3 regions of the Saccharomonospora amisosensis genome follow, and region 2 is predicted to be linked to each of the others. Evidence: riboswitches for the same ligand, from Rfam matches in the RefSeq annotation. Region 2 holds a riboswitch; each other region holds the start of a gene.
What was found. A riboswitch is a leader RNA that binds a small molecule or an ion and turns the genes downstream of it on or off. The one in region 2 is predicted to bind cobalamin.

Region 1 (5,597 bases), 2.6 Mb from region 2:
GCAGCTTCCACACTGCCGGTCGGCGGCAGCGACAACTCCGCTCCCCGCGCGCGGAAGGTCACCAGCCCCACCTTGTCGCGCCGCTGGTAGGCGTCGAGCAGCAGTGAGAGCACCGCGGCCTTCACCTCGCGCATCCGCTGCCGCGCGCCCATCGACCCGGACGCGTCCACACAGAACAGCACGAGGTTGCCCTCCTTGCCTTGCCTGCGCGCGTAGCGCAGATCGCGTGGCCGCACCAGCAGTGCCTTGCCCGTGCGTTCGCGTTCGCGCTGTCGCAGTGCCGCGGCGAGGATGGTGGCGGCCAGCCGAGGCGCGCCGGTTCGCACGCCCGGCCGTTGCGCGCCGACGACCCGCCCGGTGTCGGTGACGGCGGCGGAGCGGCGACCGCTGGCGCCCGCTCCGGTGCCGCGCACCGTGAACAACCTCGCGCGGTAGGGACCGCCGGAGGCCACGCGCCGCTGCCCACCGCCGCCCGGCTGCTCGCCGCCGTCCCCGCGTTCGGGGGGCGAACCGTGCTCACCGGGCGGCGTCTCGCCGCTGGTGTTCTGCTCGCCCTCGTCACGCGGTTGCCGGGTTCCCGAGCCGGGGTCGTCGTCGGGCGGGCCCTGCTCTGGTGGCTCCGAAAGTGCCCGTTCCAGCTCGCCGGGATCGATGCCCGGCGCGTCGAACGGGTTGCGCCTGCGCCGATGCGGCAACGCCAACTCCGCGGCGACCCTGATGTCCTCGACGGTCACCGAGTCCCGGCCACACCAGGCCGCGTGCGCGCACGCGGTGCGGGCGGTGACGATGTCGGCGCGCATGCCGTCCACCTCGAACTCGGCGCACACCCTTGCGATGCGCAGCAACGACTCCTCGCCGAGCGACACGCGCGGCAGCAGCGCAACCGCGGCGCTGATGTCGTCCGCCAGCGCGGCATCGGAGTCGTGGAAGCGGGCCGCGAAGCCGTCAGGGTCGGTTTCGTAGGCGATCCGTCGGCGCACCACCTCGGCCCGCTGTTCGGGTTCGCGGCTGGAGGTCACCTCCACGGTGAGCCCGAAACGGTCGAGCAGTTGCGGCCGCAACTCCCCCTCCTCCGGGTTCATGGTGCCGATCAGCACGAACCGCGCGGCGTGCGAAACCGAGACACCCTCCCGCTCGACGGTGGCGCGCCCCATCGCGGCCGCGTCCAGCAGGGTGTCGACAAGGTGGTCCTGCAGCAGGTTGACCTCGTCGACGTACAACAGGCCACGGTGCGCACCCGCCAGCAGTCCGGGCTGGAAGTCGGCCACACCGTCGCGTAGCGCGCGTTCCAGGTCAAGCGAGCCGACCACCCGTTCCTCCGCCGCGCCGACGGGCAACTCCACCAGCCGGGCTGGCCTGCTACGCCGGGAAACGTCGCGAGGGTGCGGGCCGTCCGGGCAGGCCGGATCAGGTCTTGCCGGATCACAGGAGAACCGGCAGCCGTCGACCACCTCCACCCTCGGCAGCAGCTCAGCGAGCGCGCGGACCATTGTGGACTTCGCCGTGCCCTTCTCGCCGCGCACCAGCACCCCACCGATCGCCGGTGAGATCGCCGAAAGCAGCAACGCCAGCCGCAACTGTTCCATCCCGACGACGGCGGTGAAGGGGAACGACGTCACGAAAAGACTCCTTAGCCACGGGTGGGTGTCCTCGCCCACGTCTCGTCAGCACACCAAGGCGGCCACCGAAGCTCTGACTCCTGACCGATCGGCCAGTCACAGTGGCGGGACCGTCCCGGATTCGCACCGGGTTCCACGACGACCGCGGCCCGATCATCGCACACCCCCCGGCGAAGCGGGGCGGAGGAAAATCACACGGCTCCCGTGCGGGTGCCCGCGAGCGGGCGCGGCTACGGTTCGGGGTCGTGACGATCGCGGTGGTGGGTATCGGGGCCGACGGCTGGCCCGGCCTGCCTCGGGAAGGCAGGTCCGAGGTCGAGTCCTGTGAGGTACTGCTCGGCGGGCGAAGGCAGCTCGATCTCGTGCCGGACGGCGGCTACCGGAAGGTGGCGTGGCCGAGCCCGCTGCTGCCTTCGCTCGACGACGTTCTCGCCGAACACGCGGGCCGCCGGATCTGCGTGCTCGCCAGCGGAGACCCGCTGCTTTCCGGTATCGGCACCACGCTGATGCGCAGGCTCGGCTCGCATCGGCTGCGCATCGTGCCCGGTGTGTCGTCGGTGACGCTGGCGCGGGCGCGGCTGTGCTGGCCAGCCGAGGAGGTGGAGGTGATCAGCGCAGTCGGGCGGTCGCCGCAGGCCGTGATGCGTGTCGCGGGCGACGGTCGCAGGGCGCTCGTGCTCAGCGCCGACGGCTCAACCCCCGCCACGGTGGCGGCACTGCTCACCCACCACGGCTTCGGCGCGAGCAGGCTCACTGTGCTTGAGGAACTCGGCGGGCCCGGCGAGCGGCGGCTGGAGGGCCGCGCGCTGGACTGGCCACATCCGACGTGCGCGGCGTTGAACGTGCTCGGGATCGAGTTCGCGGGCCCGAGGGGGTTGCCGGTACTGCCCGGGTTGCCCGATTCCGCCTTCGAGCACGACGGCCAGCTCACCAAGCGGGACGTGCGGGCGAGCGTGCTGGCGCGGCTGGCGCCGTTGCCTGGCGAGTTGTTGTGGGACGTCGGCGCGGGCTCGGGCAGCGTTGCCGTGGAGTGGGCCCGGGCGCACCCGGCGAACACCGCGATCGCGGTGGAACCGAGGCCACAGCGTGCGGCGCGCATCGCCCGCAACGCCGAGCGGCTCGGCGCGCGGGTGGACGTGGTCACCGGTTCGGCCCCGCAGGCGCTCGCCGGCCTGCGGGCGCCTGACGCGGTGTTCATCGGCGGCGGCATCACCGCACCAGGCGTGCTGCCCGCATGCTGGGACGCGCTTGGCGAAGGCGGAAGGCTGGTCGCCAACGGCGTGACGGTGCAGGCCGAACACGAACTCGCGCGGGCCCACGCCGAGTTGGGCGGCGAGCTGACCAGGCTGGCCGTCGAGCACGCCGCACCGCTCGGCGGCTTCACCGGCTGGACACCCGCGCGCACGGTGACCCAGTGGAGCGTCGTGAAGGAAACCGAGCAAGCCAAGGAGGTCCAGCAGTGACCGTGTACTTCGTCGGCGCGGGACCGGGTTCGGCCGACCTGATCACCGTGCGCGGGCAGCGGCTGCTGGCTCGCTGCGGGGTCTGCCTGTACCCGGGCAGTCTCACCCCCGCCGACCTGCTGGCGCACTGCCCCGCCGGTGCCAGGTTGGTGGACACCGCGCGGCTGACACTCGATGAGATCGTCGAGGAGCTGCTGCGCGGCCACCGTGAGGGGCACGACGTTGTCCGGCTGTGCTCGGGTGATCCCTCCATCTACAGCGCCGTGGCCGAACAGGCACGCAGGCTGGACACGGCAGGCGTGCCCTACGACGTGACGCCAGGCGTGCCCGCGTTCGCCGCGGCCGCCGCCGTGCTCGGCAAGGAACTGACCGTCCCCGAGGTCGGGCAGAGCCTCGTCATCACCAGGGCGCGGGCACGCTCCACGGCCATGCCGCCCGGCGAGGACCTCGCCACGCTGGGCGCGAGCGGCACGACGATGGCGCTGCACCTCGCCGTCAACCGGATCGAGCAGGTGGTGGCCGAACTGCTGCCGCGCTACGGGCCCGACTGCCCTGCGGCGGCGGTCGCGCTGGCCAGCCAGCCCGGCGAAGTCGTGGTGCGCGGCACGCTGGCCGGCATCGCCGATCAGGTACGCGAAGCGGGCATCACCCGCGCCGCCGTGATCTTCGTTGGGCGGGTGCTGGCCGCGGCGGACTTCCCGGACAGCTTCCTGTACTCCGCCACCCGCGAGCGGGCATGAGCGCTACGGCCCGCTACGCCCGACGATGACACCGGCGCGGTCGACCACAACCACGTCCACCTCAACGGCGGCACCCGCCAGCACCTCCAGCGCCGTTCGCCGTGCCCGGCTCGCCACCAGGTCACCCAGCGGCAGGCCGTGCTCACGCGCCAGCTCCAGCGCGTGCAGCGCGGTGTTGGCGCGCTCGATCTGTCCGGCCACGTCGGCGTGCCCCGCGTCGCGCGCCAACCGGGCCAGCAGCCCCAGATCCACCTGTGACCGCTTGGAATGCAGGTCCAGATAGCCCGCGGCGAGTTTGGACAGCTTCGCGAACCCGCCAGCCAGCGAAAGCCTCGGCACCGGGTTGGCGCGCAGGTACTTCAGCACCGCTCCCGCGAAGTCACCCATGTCCAGCAACGCGGTGTCCGGCAGCCCGTACAGCCGCGCCACCGCCCGCTCCGAGGTGTTGCCGACCGCGCCCGCGACATGCCGGTGACCCAGTGCCCTTGCCACGTCCACACCCCGCCGAATGCTGTCGATCCACGCCGAGCACGAGTAGGGCACCACGACACCGGTCGTGCCTAGCACCGAAAGCCCACCGACGATTCCCAGCCTTGGGTTCCACGTGTGCCGCGCCATGCTTTCGCCGTGCGGGATGGAGATCTCCACCACGACGTCGGCCGGCTGACCGTGCCGCTGGGCGACCCGCTCGACCGCCTCGGTCATCAGCTCGCGCGGCACCGGGTTGATCGCGGGCTCACCCACCGGCAACGGAAGCCCCGGCAGCGTGACCGTGCCGACACCCTCGCCCGCACGGAACACCACGCCGCTACCCCGCGGTCCCGGCGAAACCGTGGAAACGATCAGAGCGCCGTGGGTCACATCCGGGTCGTCCCCCGCGTCCTTGACCACGCCCGCGCTCGCCGAGCCGTCCGCCAGCCGTTGCGTGGCCAGCGCGAACGCCGGGCGCCTGCCCTTGGGCAGCAGCACCTCGACCGGGTCGGGGAACTCACCGGTCAGCAGCGCGGTGTAGGCGGCGGTGGTCGCGGCGGTGGCGCAGGCACCGGTCGTCCAGCCGTAACGTAGTTGGGTCACACTCTCACCGTGGCAAGTATCGCCCGGCTCGTCCTGATCCTCGGCGGCACCTCCGAAGCTCGCGCGCTGGCCGCCGCCTTGGTGGCCTCCGGAGTGCGCGTGGTGTCCTCACTGGCGGGCAGGGTGGCCTCGCCGAGACTGCCGGAAGGCGAGGTTCGCGTCGGCGGGTTCGGCGGGCCGAACGGGCTCGCAGGCTGGCTCACCGAGTACGACATCACCGCTGTGGTGGACGCCACACACCCGTTCGCGGAGCGCATCGGTGAGTCCGCGGTGCGAGGTACGGCGCTGGCGGGCGTGCCGCTGCTGCGGCTGGAACGACCCGGTTGGGTGCCCACGCCCGGCGACGACTGGCACTGGGTCGACACGCTGCGCGAGGCCGCCGCCGTGGTGCCGTCCCTCGGCTCCCGCGCCTTCCTGACCAGCGGCCGCCAGGGGCTTTCCGCTTTCGCCCACGCCAGCGGCGTGTGGTTTCTCGCCCGCTGTGTCGATCCGCCTGAGCCGCCGCTGCCGCCCCGGCTCGAGGTGCTGCTGAGCAGAGGGCCCTACCGGGTGGCCGACGAGCTGGCGCTGCTGCGCGAGCACCGGATCGAGGTGCTGGTCACCAAGGACAGTGGTGGTTCGCTGACGAGCGCGAAGCTCACCGCTGCGAGACAACTGCGCGTACCGGTCGTGGTGGTGCGCAGACCCCCTCGCGCCGCGAC
Region 2 (5,597 bases):
GATCTTCAGCACGCCCTTGACGAGCGCGTCGACGTAGTTGCGCACCGCCCTGGCGGATTCGACACCCGTGATGGCGCCCTGCGCGACCATGTCCTCGATCGTCTCGAACGCGAGGTAGGGATTGACGGCCGCCGCTCCGTAACCGAGCAGCAACGCGATGTGGTGTACCTCGCGGGCGTCGCCGGTCTCCACCACAAGCGCGACCCGCAGCCGTTCCTTGGTGCGCACCAGGTGGTGGTGCACGGCCGAGACGAGCAGCAGCGAAGGGATGGGTGCCATCCGGTGATCGGAGTCGCGGTCGGAAAGCACCAGCGTGCGCGCCCCCGCGGCGATCGCCTCGGACGCCTCCCTGCGTACCCGCTCGATCGCATCGGCGAGCGCGGGACCACCACCGTCCACTTCATACAGTCCGGACAGAACGGTGCAGGCGAACCCGGGAAGGTCGCCGTCGTCGTTGATGTGGATGAGCTTGGCCAGCTCGTCGTTGTCGATCACCGGGCTGGGCAACTGGATGTGCCTGCACGACGCGGGTCCTGGCTGCAGCAGGTTCTGCTCAGGACCCATGATCCGGCTCGTCGACGTGACCAGTTCCTCGCGGATCGCGTCCAGCGGCGGGTTCGTCACCTGCGCGAACCCCTGCTTGAAGTAATCGTAGAGCGACCGCGAGCGTTTGGACAGCACCGAAGGCGGTATGTCCGACCCCATCGAACCCACCGGCTCGGCGCCCTTGGCAGCCATCGGAGCGAGCAACACCTTCAGCTCCTCCTCGGTGTAGCCGAAGGCGAGTTGGCGGCGCAGCACGGAGGCATGCGACTGCGTGATGTGGTCACGGTCGCGCAACTCCGACAGCGAGAGCAACCCGGCGTGCAGCCACTCCTCGTACGGCGCCTCCGCCGCGAGCCGGGACTTGATCTCGTCGTCGTTGACGATACGGCCCGCGTCGGTGTCGACGAGGAACATCCGGCCGGGCTTCAGCCTGCCCTTGGCGATTACCTGCGACGGCGGCAGGTCGAGCACGCCCGCCTCGCTGGCCAGCACCACCCGGTCGTCGGCGGTCTGCCACCAGCGGGCCGGCCGCAGCCCGTTGCGGTCCAGCACGGCACCGACCAGCGTGCCGTCGCTGAAGGCCACGCTGGCGGGGCCGTCCCACGGTTCCATCAGGCTGGCGTGGAACCGGTAGAACGCCCTGCGCTCGGAGTCCATCGTGGCGTGGTTCTCCCACGCCTCCGGGATCATCATCAGCACCGCGTGCGGCAGCGAGCGGCCGCCGAGGTGCAGCAGTTCCAGCACCTCGTCGAAGGAGCCGGAGTCGGAGCCCTCCTGCGAGCAGATCGGGAAGAGCCTGCTGAGGTCTCCTGGAATCAGGTCGGACTCAAGCAGCGCTTCCCTTGCCCGCATCCGGTTGCGGTTGCCCCGGATGGTGTTGATCTCGCCGTTGTGCGCCACGTAGCGGTAGGGGTGCGCCAGCGGCCACGAAGGGAACGTGTTGGTGGAGAACCTGCTGTGTACCAGTGCGATGGCGCTGCTGAGCCGCTCGTCGCGCAGGTCGGGGAAGAACTTCGGCAGCTGCACCGGCGTCAGCATGCCCTTGTAGACCAGCGTACGTGCCGAAAGCGAAGGGAAGTAGGTGCCGCAGCCCGCCGCCTGGCTCTCGTGTTCGGCGCGCTTGCGCAGCGGGTACACGAGCCGGTCCAGCTCCAGCCCGCTCGGCAGCACGCCGTCGGCGTCGGCTGTTCCGGCGACGAACAGCATCGCGATGTGGGGCATCACCGAGCGCGCCGTCGGGCCGATGTCGGCGGTGTCCGCGTCGACCGGCAGCTCACGCCAGCCGAGCACCCGGAGGTTCTCCTCGGACGCGATCCGCTCGACCAGGCCGACCGCCTTGCTGCGCTGCTCGGCGTCGGTGGGCAGGAACACCAGGCCCGCGGCGTAGTGGTGCGAGCCGAACGCGTCCGGCGAAGGCAGGTCGATCCCGGACTCCGCACGAAGGAACTCGTGCGGCAGCTGCAGCAGGATGCCCGCCCCGTCGCCGCTGGTGGGCTCTGCGCCCGCGGCGCCACGGTGGTCGAGATTCGTCAGCGCCGTCAGCGCGTCGGTGACGATGTTGTGGGAGCGTACCCCTCGGACGTGGGCGACCATGGCCACACCGCAGGAATCCTGTTCCGTTACAGGGTCGTAAAGACCCTGCTGAGCCGGAATCGCGGAGAAGATCAATGGGACCTCCTGCGTCGTCTTCGTGCTCGGTTTGTGCTGCGCACGGGACGACGATGGCCCGCTCATTAGCGCGACCTTAACATCTGGGAAACGTGGGAGCACCGGTTCGAAGTGCACATTCCGCCCACGCGACCGTAACAATCTGGCTGCGGAGAACGGCGATGTTCTTGATGTTTTGGGCGCCTTGCCCGACTGGCGCACGGACTGTGCACTACCGGTGATTTGTCCTATGGAGTCTACCCGAATTTCGCGGCCTGGTAGCGTCCTTCGACGCGAGCGGGAGCGAAGTCCGGTGTGAATCCGGCGCTGTGCCGCAACTGTGATGGGACCCGTTGTGCCGGTACGAACACGTGCCGTGACAGCGGGCCTCGAGCCAGGTCGCCTGCCGCTCGCGCTGACGCCACCCGCCTCCGGCGCAGGGGTGCGGCGTCCGCGATCGCGGCCCGCGGTCCCGGCGCGGCCCGCGCCGGCCGACCAGTCGAGGTTCCATGTTGCCTTCCAGCCGGCGCCTGTGGGCGCTGTTGCCACTGTTACCGCTGTTGCTGTTGTTCGCCCTCGCCGGCTGCGCCGAGCGGGAGGAGCCCGCATCGGCCTCGGCAGGGGGTGGGAACGGCTTCCCGGTCACCCTTCGTCCCTCGGGTGCGCCCGAGGTCACCCTCGAGGCGGCGCCCGAGCGCATCGTCTCGCTGTCACCTTCCACGACCGAGACGCTGTACGCCGTCGGCGCGGGCGAGCAGGTGGTCGCGGCCGACGATCAGTCCACCTACCCCGAGCAGGCGCCGCGCACGTCCCTTTCCGGGCTCAACATCGACCCGGAGGCGATCGCCTCCCACAACCCCGACCTGGTCATCGTCGAGTCCGACCTGGAGAACAAGCTTTCGAAGGCGCTGGCGAAGACCGGCACCAAGACGCTGGTGCTTCCCGCACCCGCGACGCTGCGCGACGCCTACACGCAGTTCGAACTCGTCGGCAAGGCCACCGGTCACGCCAAGGAGGGGGCCGAACTCGCGCGCCGTACCGAGGCCGAGATCAGCAAGCTCGTGGCCGACACACCGAAAACCGAGCTGAGCTACTACCACGAGCTGGACCCCAGCTTCTACAGCGTCACCTCGGCCACCTTCATCGGCGGGGTCTACGACCTGTTCGGGCTGCGCAACATCGCCGACCAGGACGACCCCAACGCGCTCGGCGGCTACCCGCAACTCTCGGCGGAGCACATCCTGCGCGCTGACCCGGACCTGATCTTCCTCGCCGACACCAACTGCTGCGGGCAGAGCGCGGACACGGTCGCCGAGCGGCCCGGCTGGGACACGCTGACCGCCGTCAGGCAGGGCCGCGTGGTCGCGGTGGGCGACGACATCGCCTCGCGCTGGGGTCCCCGGCTCGTCGACTTCGTCCGCACCGTGTCGTCCACCGTGCGCGACGCCGGCCGGTAGCCGTGCTCAAAGCTCGTTCCCGCCCGGCCACGACGAGGCTGCGGCCACGGACTGTGCTGCTCGCGCTGCTCGCGCTGCTGTTCACCGTGGTGTTCGCCGTCGTGGTCGGGGCGGGTGAGCTCGGCTGGCAACGCGTCCTCGCCGAGATCGCCGCCCAGGTCAGCGGCGGCGTGTCCCCGCTGTCGGAACGCGAGGCCGCGATCGTGTGGCAGCTGCGGGTGCCGAGGGTGCTGCTCGCTGGTCTCGTCGGCGCGGCACTGGCCGGTGCGGGTGCGGCGTTCCAGGGCGTGTTCCGAAACCCGCTCGCCGACCCGTACCTGCTCGGCGCGGCGGCGGGCGCCGGGATGGCCGCGACGGTGGTCATGGTGTTCGCCCCGGCCGTCACCGGCTGGCTGATCGGGCCGCTGCCGCTTGCCGCGTTCGCGGGCGCGCTCGCCGGTGTGGGGTTGAGCTGGGCCGTCGGGCGGTCGGCGGGTGGTTCAGGAACCGCGACACTGCTGCTGGCGGGCGTGGCCGTAACGGCGTTCCTGACCGCGATCCAGACCTTCGTCCAGCAACTCAACACCGACACGATCAAGCAGGTCTACACGTGGACGATGGGCGGGCTCAACGTCAGCAGCTGGCGCGACCTGCTGCTGGCGCTGCCCTACGTCGTGCTGGCGGCCGTCGTGCTGCTGGCATCGGCCCGGCTGCTGGACGTGCTGGCGCTCGGCGACGCGGAAGCGGCGTCGCTCGGGGTCCGGCCCGGCCGGGTGCGGCTGCTGCTGCTCGCGGCGGCGTCGCTGGCCACCGCCGCCGCGGTGGCGGTCAGCGGGCTGATCGGGTTCGTCGGGATCGTCGTGCCGCACATCGTGCGGCTGCTGGCGGGATCGAGCTACCGGGTCATCGTGCCGCTGGCGCTGATCGGTGGTGCGGTGTTCCTGATCCTCGCCGACCACGTGGCGCGCACGGTGTTGCCGGGAGAGCTGCCGCTGGGTGTGGTCACCGCCTTCGCGGGCGCGCCGTTCTTCGCGATCGTGCTACGCACATCGAGGGGACGGCTGCCGTGACCGCGGTGTGGCTGCGCGGGGTGTCCGCGGGCTACGGGGCCGATCCGGTGGTGCGCGAGGTGTCGGCGGAGATCGAGCCGGGTGGCTGGCTGGCGATCGTGGGTCCCAACGGGGCGGGCAAGTCCACCCTGCTGAAGGCGATCGCCGGACTGGTGCGGCACGGTGGCGAGATAACGCTGCACGGCACGGCGAGCGATGCGCTGACCCGGCGCAGGCGAGCGAGGCTGCTCGGCTACGCCCCGCAGAACCCGATCCTGCCGGACGGCCTCACCGTCACCGACTACGTGCTGCTGGGCCGCACGCCGCACCTGGGGCCGCTGGCCAAGGAGGGCGCGACCGATCTGGCCATCGTCGAGGAATCGCTGGCGAGACTGGACCTGCGGCGACTGGCGAGCCGCAGGCTGCGCACGCTGTCCGGCGGCGAGCGGCAGCGCGCCGTGCTGGCCAGGGTTTTGGCACAGCGCACCAGCCTGCTACTGCTTGACGAACCAACGTCCGGATTGGACATCGGGCACGCTCAGGTGCTGCTGGACCGGCTCGACCGGTTGCGCCGCGAGGACGGCACCACCGTGGTCACCACGCTGCACGACCTGACCTTCGCCGCGCAGTACGCCGACCGGCTGCTGTTACTGGACTCCGGTGGGGTTGCCGCGCAGGGTCCGCCTGCCCAGGTGCTGACACCACAGGTGCTGCGGCGGCACTACCGCGCGACCGTGGAGGTGCTGACCACCGCCGGCGGCCACCCGGTCGTGGCCCCCGTACGCGGCGATGGCGAGGGGCTGGGCGGCGAGCCTTCCGGGTAACCCGCAGGAACACAAGCGGTGGTGATGATGTTGCTGAGGCGCGAGGGGCCGCTACGGTAGCGCCGGAATTCCCTGCATCTGGTCGGGGGTCGGCG
Region 3 (5,597 bases), 2.6 Mb from region 2:
GGATGAGGACGCGGCCGTTGCCGTGGCCGCCGCGACCGAAGCGGCGCAGCATCGCGGCACCGGCCTCCAGCCGAGCGGCCACGGCGTCCGCGAGCCTGCGCCCGGAATCGTTCGTCATGGTCGGCATTCTTGCCCACCGGCTAGGGTTCGCGCTGTGATCCTTCCTCGTCGCGCCACCGCTGCCGGAATCGTCGCAGGCCACGCCGCTGACGCGATTTTCGGCGACCCGCGTCGCGGGCACCCGGTGGCCTGCTTCGGGGCGCTCGCCGCGGCGCTGGAGGAGCGGGTGTGGGCCGACTCTCGCGGCAGGGGCGTTGGCTACGCGGCAGCGTGCGTCGGCGCGGCCGTGGGCGCGGGAACGGCACTGCAAGCGGTCACGGCGCGTCACCCGCTCGCCCGGTTCGTCACCACGGCAGCCGTTACCTGGGTGGTATTGGGTGCGCGGGGACTCGCGCGGGAAGGCGAGGTAATGGCGCAGCTGTTGGAGTCGGGGCGGATCGACGCCGCGCGAGCACGCCTTTCCCACCTCTGTGGCCGTGACGCGACGGATCTCGGCAGCAGCGAACTCGCCCGTGCGGCGACGGAGTCGATCGCGGAGAACACCTCCGACGCGGTCGTCGCCCCGCTGCTGTGGGGTGGGCTGGCGGGGATACCGGGCCTGCTCGGCTACCGCGCGCTCAACACCCTCGACGCGATGGTGGGACATCGGTCTCCTCGCTACGAGCGGTTCGGCTGGGCCGCCGCGCGGGCCGACGACATCGCCAACCTCGTGCCCGCGCGGCTGAGTGCGGCGGCCGCCGTGGTGTCGGCCCGACTGGTCGGCGGTAGCGCGGCCGGGGCGTTGCGGGCGTGGCGCCGCGATGCCCGCAAGCACCCCAGCCCCAACGCGGGGCAGGTCGAGGCGGCGTTCGCAGGCGCGCTGCGGGTCCGGCTCGGGGGCAGCAACCGGTACGGGGACCGGGTGGAGCATCGAGGCGCGCTCGGCGACGGCCCAGCACCCGGCCCGCAGGAGCTGCGCAGGGCCGTGCGGCTGTCGCGGCTGGTGGGGCTGGCGGCGCTGGCGCTGGCCGCGTCGGCGCGCTATCGCTGACCCGCCGGCGTTCGCACTCGCAGCACCCGTTCGGCGAGCGTGCCGAACACGAGGCCGAGCGCGCTCCACAACAGCAGTTGCGTGCCCAGTGACGCCACCCGGAAGTCCCACAGCGTCGCGCCGGGGAAACCACCTGGGATCTCGTCGACCACCGGCAGCAGTGCCGAGGCCGTCGCGATCACCGTGAGGTATCCGGCCGTCGCCAGCAACAGCGACGAGGTCGCGCCGAGTCGCCGCGCGAGTGCACGACCCGCGACCACGGCGACGATCCCGGTCGCCACGGACAGCGCGACGAACCCGAAGTACAGGCTGGTGCGCTCGCCGATCGTGCCCGCCTGCCCGACCGAGGGCGGGTTCGCCGGATACTTCAGGAACGGAACCAGTACCGCTACCACGAACGTGCCCGCGGCCAGCAGCGCGGCCGACACCCGTGGCGCCATGGTGGTCACGCGGCCGTGCAGCAGCGCGAACGCTATGGCGAACAGTCCGCCGGCGGCGACGCCGTAGCCGGCGGTGCCGACGAGCAGTCCCAGCGTGCTCTGCACGGTGCGGCTCACCGCCGCGTTCTCGGCGTGCGTGTGCGCGGCACTGGCGCTGCCGTGGTGTTGTGCTGATTCCTCAAGTGCGATCGCGGCCTCGACGGACGGTTCGGCGAAGACATAGGCGAAAACCGCCGCGAGCGCACCGGCGACCAGGCCCGCGAGCATGCCGCGGACCAGCAGGGTCCTCATCAGCGTTTCCCGGTCAGTGGCAGGGGAAAGCCAGCAGGTGCCGACCGTCGTGCAGGAACTCGTGCACGAGGCCGTCGCTGGACAGCAGCTCTACCGCGCCCGCCTCGGTACTCACGAAGTACAGGACGGCCAGCGCGAGGACGCCGACGAAGATCGCCCACGGCAGGATCTCCCGCAGCGGGATCGAGATGTGGATGGGACGGGGTGCGGCGACGCTCGCCTGCGACATCGAAACCTCCTTGGGCTTGACGCGGCCCACTCGGAACGGTCGCGACAGCGCCGGGTCTGACTCCCGGGTCGTGGGTACGAACCCGGATACAGTGGCGCGACCGTGCCGGATTCTCACCGGCTTCCAGCCGCTGTCGCGTAACTCGTCGAAGGCTACGGTGGTCTGGACAGCATCGTCAACGTGACCGAGTTCTCGACCATCCGGTGGTTGTGTCGAGTAGCGGCCTCGTCGTCACGGAGCAGGCTTTCCACTGATCAAGGTAGGTTGCCAAGCGGGCGCGACGGTGACCGTTCTTATCGACGTCGGGCCTGGGACCACCGAGGTCGGCGGGCTGCGGCGGCGGGCGGTAGGAACGATCAGACTTGTGAACCTCGTTGGTCGCTCGTGCCGCACTGTGCTCGATCGGCCACCGTCCTGGTTCCGGTCAACTGGGTGACCGTGTGCCCGGTTGCCCAGGCGATCGCCACCAACTCCGGCAGCTTCGCGGCCCGATCACCGGAAATGACTCGCGACAAGGTCGGTTGCTAGATCCCCGTTGGCCTCGGCAAGGGCACGCTGGCTGAGCTGTGCGCGGACGCGGGCCTTCTCGATCAACGTGCCGACGTCGGTCGTCAATCGCACAACCCAGCAAGAGTCTGAATCACCACTGGGCCTGCGTGATTCAGCCAAGCCGGAATTCACGTCCACCGCCAGCCGGCACACTCCAGCCATGGCGTTGCGCACTCTCGAACGAGTGTGCGGGCCAGCGATGGGGGTGTTCAGCGGACCCCCCGAATCCGCTGAACACCCCGCGGTCAGGAGATCGGACGGTCCGTCGGCGCGATCGGCGCGGGAAGCACGTCCCGGCCGGTGAGGTAGCCGTCGGCCCCGGCGGCGGCGGACCGGCCCTCCGCGATCGCCCATACGATCAGCGACTGACCCCTGCCCATGTCGCCTGCTACGAACACCTTGTCGACACTCGTCTGGTACGAGGCGTCCCTTGCCACGTTGCCCCGCTCGTCCAGCTCGACGCCGAGCTGCTCAAGTAGGCCCTCACGCTGCGGCCCGACGAAGCCCATGGCCAGCAGCACCAACTGGGCGGGCAGCTCCCGTTCGCTGCCCTCAACGGGAACGAACTTCCCGCCCTCGTTGCGGACCTCCACGAGCTTCAGCGCCCGCAGATTGCCGTCGGAGTCCGCGAGGAACTCCTTGGTGTTCACCGAGTAAAGCCGCTCGCCGCCCTCCTCGTGAGCCGAGGAAACCCGGTAGATCATGGGGTAGGTCGGCCACGGATGCGCGTCCGAACGCGACTGAGGCGGCCTCGGCATGATCTCCAGTTGGGTAACCGATCGCGCACCCTGCCGGTGCGCGGTACCGACACAGTCGGCACCGGTGTCGCCACCGCCGATCACCACGACGTCCTTGCCCGCCGCGTCGATCGGGGTCCGCGCCAGCTTCCCGCTGGCGACCCGGTTGGCGAACGGCAGGTACTCCATGGCCTGGTGCACGCCGGGCAGGTCCCTGCCGGGCACCGGTAGGTCACGCCACGCCGTAGCGCCACCGGCGAGGACCACCGCGTCGTACTCCGAAAGCAGCCGCTCGGCCGTGACGTCCACCCCGACGTTGACCCCGGCCCTGAACTCGGTGCCTTCCGCCCGCATCTGCTCAAGCCGCCGGTCGAGGCGGTACTTCTCCATCTTGAACTCGGGAATCCCGTAGCGCAGCAGGCCACCGATCGCGTCCGCCCGCTCGAACACCACGACGTCGTGTCCGGAGCGGGTGAGCTGTTGCGCGGCCGCGAGTCCCGCGGGACCGGAGCCCACCACCGCGACCTTCTTGCCGGTCCTGGTGACGGGTGGCTGCGGGGTCACCCAGCCTTCTTCCCAGGCCCTGTCGATGATCGAGATCTCGACCCGCTTGATGGTCACCGGGTCGTCGTTGATCCCGAGCACGCAGGCGGTCTCACACGGTGCGGGACACAGCGTCCCGGTGAACTCCGGGAAGTTGTTCGTGGCATGCAGCCGCTCGATCGCGGCCTGCCAGTCCTCCCGCCACGTCAGCGTGTTCCACTCCGGAATCAGGTTGCCCAGCGGGCAGCCCTGATGGCAGAACGGGATACCGCAGTCCATGCAGCGGCCCGCCTGCTTGGTGAGTTTCGACTGCTCGAAATCCTCGTAGACCTCGCGCCAGTCCTTGATCCGCACGTCCACAGGGCGAGACTTCGGCGTCTCCCTGGGTGTGGTGAGAAAGCCCTTGGGGTCAGCCATGTGCCGCCTCCATCGTCTTGCGGGACACCCTCCCCTGCTGTGGCCCGAAAGCCTGCCACAGCGGGGGCCCATTCCGGTCGGCGTCCATGGCTGGGGCTTGCCGATTGTCAGCCATGTGCCGCCTCCATGATCGCTTCGTTGACGTCCCTTCCCTCGCGTTCCGCCTCGGCCTGTGCCCGCAGCACGCGCTTGAAGTCCTTCGGCATGACCTTGCCGAACCTGGGCAGCGCCAGGTCCCAGTCGGTCAGCAGCGCGTGCGCCACGGCCGAGGAGGTCTCGTCGTAGTGCCGCTCCACGACCTCGCGCAGGAACTGCGCATCGGTCTCGTCCAACTCGTCGAGGTCCACCATCTCCTGGTTGACCCGGACCGGATCGAGGTCAAGCACGTAGGCGATACCGCCGGACATTCCCGCGGCGAAGTTGCGCCCGGTCGGCCCGAGCACCACCACCCTGCCGCCGGTCATGTACTCGCAGCCGTGGTCACCGACACCTTCCACCACCGCCAGCGCGCCGGAGTTGCGTACGCAGAACCGCTCGCCGACCTTGCCGCGCAGGAAGACCTCGCCACCGGTGGCCCCATAGCAGATCACGTTGCCCGCGATGATGTGCTCCTCGGCGGCGAAGCGTGCCTCCAGCGGAGGGCGCACGGTGATCCGCCCACCGGAAAGCCCCTTGCCGACGTAGTCGTTGCCGTCCCCCACCAACCGCAGCGTGATGCCGTTCGGCAGGAACGCGCCGAACGACTGCCCCGCGGTGCCGGTGAAGGTGATGTCGATGGTGTCGTCGGGAAGGCCGTCGCCGCCCCACCGCTTGGTCAGCTCGGAGCCGAGCATGGTGCCGACCGTGCGGTTGACGTTGCGCACCGGCAACTCCAGCCGCACCTTGTCGCCCGAGCTGAGCGCGCCTTCCGCGAGCTGGATGAGCGTGTTGTCCAGCGCCTTGTCCAACCCGTGGTCCTGCGCGACCACCTGGTGCCGTGCCGCCCTCGGTTCCAGTTCGGGTACATGGAAGATCGGGGACAGGTCCAGCCCCGAGGCCTTCCAGTGCTCAACCGCCTTGCGGGTGTCCAGCAGCTCTGCGTGGCCGACCGCCTCGGCGACCGAACGAAAACCGAGCCTTGCCAGGTACTCGCGCACCTCCTGCGCGACGAACTCGAAGAAGTTCACCACGTACTCGGCCTTGCCACTGAACTTGGCCCGCAGCTTCGGGTTCTGCGTCGCCACGCCCACCGGGCAGGTGTCCAGGTGGCAGACCCGCATCATGATGCAGCCCGAAACCACCAGCGGGGCGGTGGCGAAACC

Region 1: it holds a riboswitch for cobalamin, as region 2 does, so the genes downstream of both, FHU38_RS20115 (putative cobaltochelatase) here and FHU38_RS07510 (ABC transporter substrate-binding protein) in region 2, are expected to answer to the same signal.
Region 3: it holds a riboswitch for cobalamin, as region 2 does, so the genes downstream of both, FHU38_RS20070 (CbtB domain-containing protein) here and FHU38_RS07510 (ABC transporter substrate-binding protein) in region 2, are expected to answer to the same signal.

What each region holds. Positions count from the first base shown of each region.
Region 1 is NZ_JAAOYM010000001.1:4,143,435-4,149,031, forward strand. Features, by position in the region: gene FHU38_RS20115 (putative cobaltochelatase) at 1-1,619, opposite strand, end outside; adenosylcobalamin (AdoCbl) riboswitch at 1,640-1,781, opposite strand; gene cbiE (precorrin-6y C5,15-methyltransferase (decarboxylating) subunit CbiE) at 1,865-3,082, shown strand; gene cobM (precorrin-4 C(11)-methyltransferase) at 3,079-3,822, shown strand; gene FHU38_RS20130 (cobalt-precorrin-5B (C(1))-methyltransferase) at 3,826-4,896, opposite strand; gene FHU38_RS20135 (cobalt-precorrin-6A reductase) at 4,906-5,597, shown strand, end outside.
Region 2 is NZ_JAAOYM010000001.1:1,529,120-1,534,716, reverse strand. Features, by position in the region: gene gltB (glutamate synthase large subunit) at 1-2,214, opposite strand, end outside; cobalamin riboswitch at 2,457-2,618, shown strand; gene FHU38_RS07510 (ABC transporter substrate-binding protein) at 2,703-3,650, shown strand; gene FHU38_RS07505 (FecCD family ABC transporter permease) at 3,653-4,699, shown strand; gene FHU38_RS07500 (ABC transporter ATP-binding protein) at 4,696-5,502, shown strand.
Region 3 is NZ_JAAOYM010000001.1:4,132,167-4,137,763, reverse strand. Features, by position in the region: gene FHU38_RS20085 (bifunctional adenosylcobinamide kinase/adenosylcobinamide-phosphate guanylyltransferase) at 1-118, opposite strand, end outside; gene FHU38_RS20080 (cobalamin biosynthesis protein) at 155-1,090, shown strand; gene FHU38_RS20075 (CbtA family protein) at 1,081-1,821, opposite strand; gene FHU38_RS20070 (CbtB domain-containing protein) at 1,835-2,050, opposite strand; cobalamin riboswitch at 2,087-2,211, opposite strand; gene FHU38_RS27820 (hypothetical protein) at 2,543-2,665, opposite strand; gene FHU38_RS20060 (glutamate synthase subunit beta) at 2,845-4,296, opposite strand; gene FHU38_RS27815 (hypothetical protein) at 4,289-4,411, opposite strand; gene gltB (glutamate synthase large subunit) at 4,404-5,597, opposite strand, start outside.